DNA from 2 places in the Streptomyces sp. NBC_00237 genome. Region 1 is predicted to be linked to the other one. Evidence: riboswitches for the same ligand, from Rfam matches in the RefSeq annotation. Region 1 holds a riboswitch; the other holds the start of a gene.
What was found. A riboswitch is a leader RNA that binds a small molecule or an ion and turns the genes downstream of it on or off. The one in region 1 is predicted to bind cobalamin.

Region 1 (4,597 bases):
GCTTCTGGTCGGCGACGGTGTCGGCCTCCCAGAACTTCTTGTGCGGGGAGCGGCCCATCGCGACGACCTCGCGGACGGTCAGCTCGAAGACCGCCTGCCCGTCCTGCGGTACGGTCGCGAGCCGCTGGGCGCGCTTCTTGGCCCCCATGGCGTGCAGGTCCTCGCCGTCGAGGAGGGCACGGCCGTGGCTGGGGACGAGCGTCCCGTACACACACCGCAGGAGGGTGGTCTTCCCACTCCCGTTGGGTCCGACGAGACCGACGGTCTCCCCCGGCCTCGCTTCGAGGTCGACGGAGTCGACGAGATGCCGCCCGTCGATCCCGTACGACAGTCCTTCGGTACGGAGATGGCTCATGGGGAGACTCCTTGGTCGGCGGGCCGCGCGGGGAAGGCTTTCAGGGGACCGGGGCCGTTTCGATATGCGGCTCCGCCGCGTGGGCGCGACCAGCCCCCACACACCCGCACGTACAACTCCCCGCCGCGCGGCGAGCGCTTGAGGGAAGGGGCGGGGAGGGGAGATCGCCTCGCGCAGCGGCCTGAACCGCGACCACCCCCCGACCCCGAGGCAACGACCCGCCTCACGACGGCATCCCCTCCGGCCTCCTCCGCAGGAGCCACAGGAAGAAGGGCCCGCCGATCAGGGCGGTGAGGATCCCCACCGGAATGTCCTGCGGCTCCGCAATGACACGCGCGCCCAGATCAGCGAGGACCAAGAAGGCGGCCCCCGCCAGCGCGACGACCGGCAGCAGCGTCCGGTGCGAGGCGCCGACGAGCATCCGCGCGGCGTGCGGGACCAGCAGCCCGATGAAGCCGATCGCCCCGGACACGGACACCAGCACCCCCGTGACCAACGACGTGAGGACGAAGACCCCCGCCCGGAACCGCGACGTGTCGAGCCCGAGGACGGTCGCCCCCTCCTCCCCCACCAGCATCAGATCCAGCGGTCGGGCGAGGGCGACGAGCAGCACGGTCCCGGCCGCCAGCACCACCGCAGGCAGCGGCAGCATGTCCCACCGGGCACTCCCGAGCCCGCCCAGCGTCCAGTACATGGCCTCCTGGAACTGCTCCCGCTTGGCGGAGGTGACCATGACGAGACTGGTCAGCGCCGACAGGACGTACGCGACCGCGACCCCCGCCAGCACCAGCCGCGTCCCCGTCATCTGCCCCCCGCGCCGGGCCAGCGTGTACACGAGGACCAGCGCGAGCAGCGACCCCGCGAACGCCCCGGCGGGCATGGTCACGGTCGTCGCGAGCCCCAGCCCGCCGCCGATCCCGAAGACGATGACGAGCACGACCCCCGCCGACGCCCCGGAGGAGATCCCGAGCAGGTACGGATCGGCCAGCGGGTTGCGTACGAGCGCCTGGAGCACCGTGCCGACCACGGCCAGCCCCGCTCCGACGATCGCCCCGAGCAGGATGCGCGGCATGCGCACGTCCAGCACGATCGTGCGGAAGGGGCTCGGCCCGGCCTGCCCGGTGACGATCTCGACGACCTGCCCGGCGGGAATGCGGACCTGCCCGAGGGCCAGCCCGGCGATCATCGCCGCCGCGAGGGCTGCGGCGAGGACCGTCAGGACGAGGGTGTAGCGGAGCGGCCCGCGAGCGGGCGGAGTCTTGCAGCTCACGGCTGGGCTACTTCTTCAGCTCGGGGTGGAGCTGGAGGGCGAGCCGTTCGATGGCGGCGGGGGCGCGGACGCCGACGAGGATCTCGGAGAGCGGCATCACGGCGAACTTCTTGTTCTTGATCGCCGGGACGTCCTTCAGCACCGGGTCGTCGAGCAGCCGCTTCTTCTTCTGTTCGACGGTCGTCGAGCCGTAGTCGATGATCATGATGACGTCGGGCTTGCGGGTGACGACCTGCTCCCAGGAGGCGTCGGTGAAGGACTTCGGGATGTCGGCCATGACGTTCTTGCCGCCCGCGCGGGTGATCATCTCGTTGGCCATGCCCTTGCCGCCGGCGGTCTGGGCGGTCTTGTCCCCGCTGTCGTACGCGAAGACGCTGACCGGCTTGACGTCCTTGAGCCGGGCCGCCGTGCCGTCGATGGTCCTCTTCGCCCCGGCCACCCACGCGTCGGCGCGGTCCGCGACGCCGAAGGTGCGGCCGACCTCGGAGATCTCGCGGTAGATGTCGTCGACGGCGCTGGAGCCCTCGGTGCAGTACTCGATGTTGAGGCGGGACTCGATGCCGGACTTCTTGAGGTCCTCGCGGCCCCGGCCCTGCTTGGTGTCGAAGGCGGAGGCGTAACCGCCGTAGACGAAGTCGGGGTTGGCGGCGAGGAGCTTCTCCTGGGAGGGGTACTCCTTGGCGACGACCGGGATCGCGTCGTACTCCTTCGCGTACTTCGGGAGCACCTTGTCGTCGAGGTAGGCGGAGCCGGTGATGGACTTGGCGAGGCCCAGTTCCAGCAGCACCTCGGTGGCGTGCTGGTTCATGGGCAGGGCGCGCTCGGGGGCCTTGGTGAAGGTGGTCTTCACGCCGCAGTTCTCGACGGTGTACGGGAAGCCCTTGGCGGCCTTGGCCTGCGGCTTCTTCTCGCTGGGCTGGTCGCTGCCGCAGGCGGTGAGCGGGAGCAGGGCCGCGACTGCGGCGGATATGACGAGCGCGGTGCGGGCATGGCGGACGGACATGCGGGGGCCTCCTCGGGGGATTTCCTCGTCCCCTCGTACGGATGGGAGGCGGCAGGCCAGTTCCTGGCTATCCGGACGGGGCTGCGGGGCCACGTCCGGTCACAGTGGCGGGACCGTGCCGGATTCGCACCGGCTTCCTGGGCCCTGCCGCCCATTCGCGGACAGTGTCTCACCTGGGGGTTCGCCCCCCACTAACCGGTGCGCATCCGAGCCTCGCGGGGGCCTTACCGTGCCGCCCCCTCCGCGACGGGGCTACCCGACGAGCTCGATCTCTTCCTCCGTGATCACGCCGTCCACGATCCGGTACGAGCGGAACTGGAAGTCGCCCAGGCCGTCGGTGTCGGCAGTCGAGACCAGGACGTAGTGCGCGCCGGGCTCGTTCGCGTACGTCACGTCCGTACGGGACGGATATGCCTCGGTCGCCGTGTGCGAGTGGTACACGATCACCGGCTCCTCGTCCCGGTCGTCCATCTCCCGGTACAGCTTCAGCAGGTCGCCCGAGTCGAACTCGTAGAACGTGGGCGAACGGGCCGCGTTCAGCATGGGGATGAAGCGCTCGGGACGCCCGGTGCCCTCCGGGCCCGCGACGACGCCGCACGCCTCGTCGGGGTGGTCGGCCCGCGCGTGGGCCACGATCTGGTCGAAAACGGTCCGGGAAATGGTCAGCATGCGGCCAGGATATGCAAAGGGTCCCGCCCGTACCGAGGGATGGTACGAGCGGGACCGCATCGCGAGACGGGCTACTTCCCGGCGGCGAACTTCTCCGGGTTCCTGGCCTTCATGACCAGGTAGGAGACGCCCAGGAGCAGGGCCCAGATCGGGGCGCCGTACAGCGAGATCCGGGCGTCCTCGTCGATGCCCATCAGCACGATGACCATGAAGATGAAGGCGAGCGCGAACCAACTGGTCCACGGGGCGCCCGGGGCCCGGAAGGACGACTTGGGCAGCAGGCCCGCGTCGGACATCCGGCGGTACTTGATCTGCGAGCAGAGGATCATGATCCAGGCCCACATGCCGGAGATGGTGGCGAAGGAGACGACGTAGTTGAACGCCTCGCCCGGCCACTGGTAGTTGATCCACACGCCGACGAGCATCAGGGCGGCGGAGAAGGACGTGCCCGCGAGGGGCAGACCGCGGGCCGTCAGCTTGGTGAAGAACTTCGGGGCCTGGCCGTTGAGGGCGAGGTCGCGCAGCATCCGGCCGGTGGAGTACATGCCGGAGTTGCAGGAGGAGAGGGCGGCGGTGAGGACCACGAAGTTGACGATCGCGGCGCCGACACCCAGGCCCATCTTCTCGAAGGCGGCGACGAACGGGGAGATGCCCGGCTGGAAGTGCGTCCACGGGACGACCGACAGGATCATGATCAGCGCGCCGACGTAGAAGACGGCGATGCGCCACGGGACGGTGTTGATGGCCTTCGGCAGGACGGTCTTCGGGTCCTTCGACTCGCCCGCCGTGACGCCGACCAGCTCGACGGCGAGGAACGCGAACATGACCATCTGGAGGGTCATGAGGGTGGAGCCGACGCCGTTGGGGAAGAAGCCGCCCTCGGACCAGAGGAGGGAGACGGAGGCGGTGTCCCCGGCGTCGGAGAAGCCGAGCGTCACCACTCCGGCGCAGATCAGGATCATGCCGATGATGGCCGTCACCTTGACCATCGAGAACCAGAACTCCAGCTCGCCGAAGAGCTTGACCGAGATCAGGTTCGCGCCGAAGAGGATGACCGTGAAGATCAGCGCGAAGACCCACTGCGGCTGGTCGAGCCAGCCGGAGGCGTCCTTCGTCCAGTACTGCATGTACGCGGAGGCGGCGGTGACTTCCACGATCCCGGTGACGACCCAGAAGAGCCAGTACGTCCAGCCGGTCACGAACCCGAAGAAGGGGCCGAGGAACTCGCGGGCGTACTCCGAGAAGGAGCCGGACACCGGGCGGTACATGAGCAGCTCGCCGAGCGCCCGCATGATGAAGA
Region 2 (4,597 bases), 1.3 Mb from region 1:
CACTCCAGCGCCCGGACCGTGCCCCGCGTTCCCGGCACGACCACCAGGTCCGCGTCCGCGAGCTCCTCCGCCCGGTCCACGAAGCGGACGACCACGCCGGGCTCCGCCGCCAGCGCGTCCACGTCCGTGAAGTTCGACATCAGCGGCACCGCGCACACCGCGACCCGCAGCACGTCCTCGCCGACCGGCGGCGCGACCACGGACTCCCGGACCGCGCCCCGCAGCGACACCCGCAGCCCGTCCTCCTCGTCGATGCCCAGCCCGTGGGCGAAGGGCAGCACGCCGTACGTCTTGCGCCCGGTGAGGTCCTCCAGCATGTCCAACCCGGGCTCCAGCAGCGACACATCGCCCCGGAACTTGTTCACCAGGTAGCCCGCGACCAGCCGCTGGTCCTCCTTCGCCAGCAGCGCCGTCGTCCCGAAGAACGACGCGAAGACCCCGCCCCGGTCGATGTCCCCGACTACCACCACCGGGAAGTTCGCGGCCCGGGCGATCCCCATGTTGACGATGTCGGTCCGCCGCAGATTGATCTCGGCGGGACTCCCCGCCCCCTCGCAGATCACCGCGTCGTAACTCGCGCGCAGCTCCGCCAGGCACTCCGTGACCGTCCCGAGCAGCGCCTCCCGGTGCCCGCCCTGGACCCCCTTCCCGTACGTCTTCCCGCCCGCCGTGCCGAAGAAGCCGCGCGCGCTCATCTCGCCCACGGGCTTGCCGAGCAGCACCACCTGGCTCGACTTGTCGCTGCCGGGCTTGAGCAGGACGGGGTTCATGAGAGCGGTCGGCTCGACCCGCGCCGCCTGCGCCTGCATCGCCTGCGCGCGGCCGATCTCCGCGCCCTCCCGCGTCACGAACGAGTTCAGCGACATGTTCTGCGCCTTGAACGGGGCGACCTTCACCCCCTGCCGCACCAGCCACCGGCAGATCCCCGCCGTGACCACGCTCTTGCCCGCGTCCGACGTGGTTCCCGCGACCAGCAGTCCGCCGCCGCTCATGATGTACGCCCCTTCAGCACGGACGCCGCCAGCCGCCCCGCCGCACACGCGGCCAGCGCCAGCACGCCCACCCGGCGCGACAGCCGCACCGCACGTTCGATGTCGGGCACGGCCACCGGCCGCCCGCTCTCCCCGTTGAGCACCGCCCGGTGCTCCACCCGGCCCGCGTACGACAGCGTTCCGCCGAGCCGCACGCCCAGCGCGCCCGCGAAGGACGCCTCGACCGGGCCCGCGTTGGGGCTCGGGTGGGCGGCGGCGTCCGCACGCCAGGCCCGCAGGGCGCCCCGGGTGTCGTCCCCGGCCAGCACCGCGAGCGCCGCCGTCAGGCGTGCCCCCGGCCAGCCCGCCACGTCGTCCAGGCGTGCCGAGGCCCACCCGTACCGGCGGTGGCGCGCCGACTTGTGCCCGACCATCGCGTCCAGCGTGTTCACGGCCCGGAACGCGACGAGGCCCGGCACGCCCCCGACCGCACCCCACACCAGCGCGCCCACCACCGCGTCCGAGGTGTTCTCGGCGACGGACTCGACCACGGCACGCGCCATCTGCTGGCCGTCCAGGGCCTGCGGGTCGCGCCCGCACAGGTGCGGCAGGCGTTCGCGGGCCAGCTCCAGGTCCCCGGCGGCCAGCGCCCCGCCGATCGCACGGGCCTCGCGGCCCAGTGACGTACCGCCGACGACGGACCACGTGGCGGCGGCCGTCAACGCGACGGAGGCGGCGGGGGAGCGGCGTACCAGACGGGAGGTGACGGCGGCGGCCGTGGCCGCCCCGCCGACGCAGACCAGGGTGTGCAGCACGCCCCGTCCCCGGTCGTCGCGCCACAGGACCTTCTCGACGGCTCCGGCGGCACGCCCGAAGGCGGCGACGGGATGGCCGTGACGGGGGTCGCCGAAGACGGCGTCACCGAGCATCCCGAGAGCCGCACCGACGGCGAATGTGTACGGGGGCATGACAACGGAACCGCGTGTACCGCAGCCGGGCATGGCGACGTGTCCTTAACTCAGGGTCCGCGCCCTGCGTTCGACGTGACGAGCGGCTGGGAGTTCCTGGCTTCCGTACGGCTCTCGCGAGCCGCACGGTGACAGTGGCGGGACCGCGCCGGATTCGCACCGGCTTCCTCTCCATGCCGCCGTAATGGCTCCGGCAGTCCACCACGCCCCGCGAACAACCGTCAACCTGGGGTTGACCTGCGGGAGGCCGGTGTGCGGAGGCCCACAGGGGGTCGCCGAGGGGTCCACGGGGGCGCACGCAGAACCGCCCCGCGCACGGGGCGCGGGGCGGTTCTGTGAAGCGGGGGTGGAGCGCCGGTCAGGCGACGATCAGGAAGATGCCGTACGCCACGGCCGCCGCGCACAGCGCGAAGCAGGCGTACGCGCCCGTGCGCGCCATGGCCGCCGAGCCGCCCGAAGCGGTGGCGCTCTCCTGCTTGGCGAGGCCCACGATGCCGAGGGTGAACAGGCCCACCAGAGCGATGGTGGCCACGAGGCTGACACCGAAGACGGTGCCGAGAGCTGCCCAGTCGATGTTCATGCGATTGCGTCCTTAGACCCTTGGGCCCTCAGACCGACGCGGCCGGGCGGGCCGGTTCGGCGGGGGAGTGGATGGTGGCCTTCAAGTCGCCGGTGGCCGCGTGGGTGGCGTCGGACGGGAAGACACCGGCCGGGGGCGGGGTGACCGCGGCCATGGCGGTGGTGACGACACCCGCGGGCTCGGCCGGGGCGAGCGGGGCGGCCGGGCCCTGCAGGTCGTCGGCGGTGACGTTGGTGTGGTCGACCGGCTTGCGGCGGGACAGCGTCCAGATCACGCCGGAGCCCGCGACCAGCAGGACCGCGACGGCGGCGACGCCCCACGTGCCCTGACCGGTGAGGAACTCGGCGGCCGCGGCGACCGCGCCGGCGGCCGGCAGCGTCAGGCCCCAGGCGACGAACATCCGGGTCGCGGTCGACCAGCGGACCACGCCGCCCTTCGGCGCGAGGCCCGAGCCCATCACGGAGCCGGAGCAGACCTGGGTGGTGGAGAGGGAGAAGCCGAGGTGCGAGGAGGCCAGGATGACCGTCGCGGCACCGGTCTGGGCGGCGAAGCCCTGCGGCGGCTTGAGGTCGGTGAGGCCCTTGCCCATGGTGCGGATGATGCGCCAGCCGCCGAGGTAGGTGCCGAGCGCGATGGCGACACCGGCCGAGACGATGACCCACAGCGGGGGGTTCGCGCCGGGGGCCAGCACGTTGCCGGTGACCAGGGCCAGGGTGATGACACCCATGGTCTTCTGCGCGTCGTTGGTGCCGTGCGCGAGGGAGACGAGACCGGCGGAGGCGATCTGGCCCGCGCGGTAGCCCTTCGCGGTGGCCTTCTCGTCGGTCTTGGACGCCAGCTTGAAGGTGAGCTTCGTGGCGAAGTACGCGGCGAGACCGGCGACGATCGGCGCGGCGATCGCGGGCAGCAGCACCTTGGTGATGACGACGCTGCCGTTGACGCCGGAGGCGCCCACCGACATCAGGGTGGCGCCGATGAGGCCGCCGAAGAGTGCGTGGGAGGAACTGGACGGCAGGCCGATCAGCCAGGTGAACAGATTCCAGAGGATGGCGCCGACCAGTGCCGCGAAGATCACTTCCGTCGTGATGCCGCTTTCGTTGATCAGCCCCCCGGAGATCGTCTTCGCGACCTCCACGGAGAGGAAAGCACCAACGAGGTTCAGCACGGCGGACATGGCCACCGCCGTCTTGGGCTTGAGTGCGCCGGTCGAGATGGTGGTCGCCATCGCGTTGGCAGTGTCGTGGAAACCGTTCGTGAAGTCGAACACGAGAGCGGTCACGATCACGATTCCGAGAAGGAGCGTGATGTGTTCCATTTACCCAGGCAATCGTTTGAGGTCAGTGGCTGTTGGAACGTAAGCAACCTGAGTGAACGGAAGATGAACTGGGCGGGGCGTCCCGGTGACCCGAAATGCCGTGCCGCCGTTCCGGTTTTCACCGGAACGGCGGCACGGGCGGGTTCTCCCTAGGGACGTCTGGGGGCGCCCGGGGCCGTCAACGCCGCGTGAAGGCGCTCAGCCTGCCGTGCGACCCGTTGAAGAGATTCTGGTCACCCGGAAGTGCGCCCCGGGCGTTGTCGAACTGCCAGATCGTCCAGTACGACCAGCCCGCGGGCAGCGGACCCGGCGAGGAGTTGTAGCGCGCCAGCCACAGGGCGTGGTTCCGGCCGAACGCCGTGCTCCTGCCGGTGCACTCGTTCCACCAGAGCGTGGTCGTGTAGATCACCGGACGGCGGCCCGTCCTGCGGCGCACCTCGTCGCTGAAGGACGTGATCCAGGTCCGCATCTGGGCGGGCTTCAGCCCGTAGCACTTGTTCCGCTTGTTGATCTTCCGGTACGGGTTGTTCTCCAGGTCGACCGCGGGCGGCAGGGTCTTCCCGTCGTTCCGCCAGCCCCCTCCGTTGCGTACGAAGAAGGCCGCCTGGGTCCTGCCCGACGACTGGTGCGGCAGCGCGAAGTGATAGGCGCCGCGCTTGATGCCGGCCTTGCGGGAGCCGTTGTACTGCTGGGCGAAGTGCGGATTGCGGTAGGTGTGGGACTCGGTGGCCTTGACGTAGACGAAGGTCGCACCTTTCTTCTT

Region 2: linked by a shared signal. The riboswitch ahead of OG897_RS11285 (cobalamin biosynthesis protein) and the one ahead of OG897_RS05550 (ABC transporter substrate-binding protein) in region 1 are both predicted to bind cobalamin.

The regions. Positions count from the first base shown of each region.
Region 1 is NZ_JAPEMT010000001.1:1,290,239-1,294,835, reverse strand. Features, by position in the region: gene OG897_RS05560 (ABC transporter ATP-binding protein) at 1-355, opposite strand, end outside; gene OG897_RS05555 (iron ABC transporter permease) at 579-1,625, opposite strand; gene OG897_RS05550 (ABC transporter substrate-binding protein) at 1,633-2,628, opposite strand; cobalamin riboswitch at 2,665-2,798, opposite strand; gene OG897_RS05545 (M67 family metallopeptidase) at 2,881-3,297, opposite strand; gene OG897_RS05540 (amino acid permease) at 3,369-4,597, opposite strand, start outside.
Region 2 is NZ_JAPEMT010000001.1:2,557,211-2,561,807, forward strand. Features, by position in the region: gene OG897_RS11280 (cobyric acid synthase) at 1-992, opposite strand, end outside; gene OG897_RS11285 (cobalamin biosynthesis protein) at 989-1,939, opposite strand; cobalamin riboswitch at 2,010-2,149, opposite strand; gene OG897_RS11290 (hypothetical protein) at 2,298-2,519, opposite strand; gene OG897_RS11295 (inorganic phosphate transporter) at 2,548-3,834, opposite strand; gene OG897_RS11300 (lysozyme) at 4,013-4,597, opposite strand, start outside.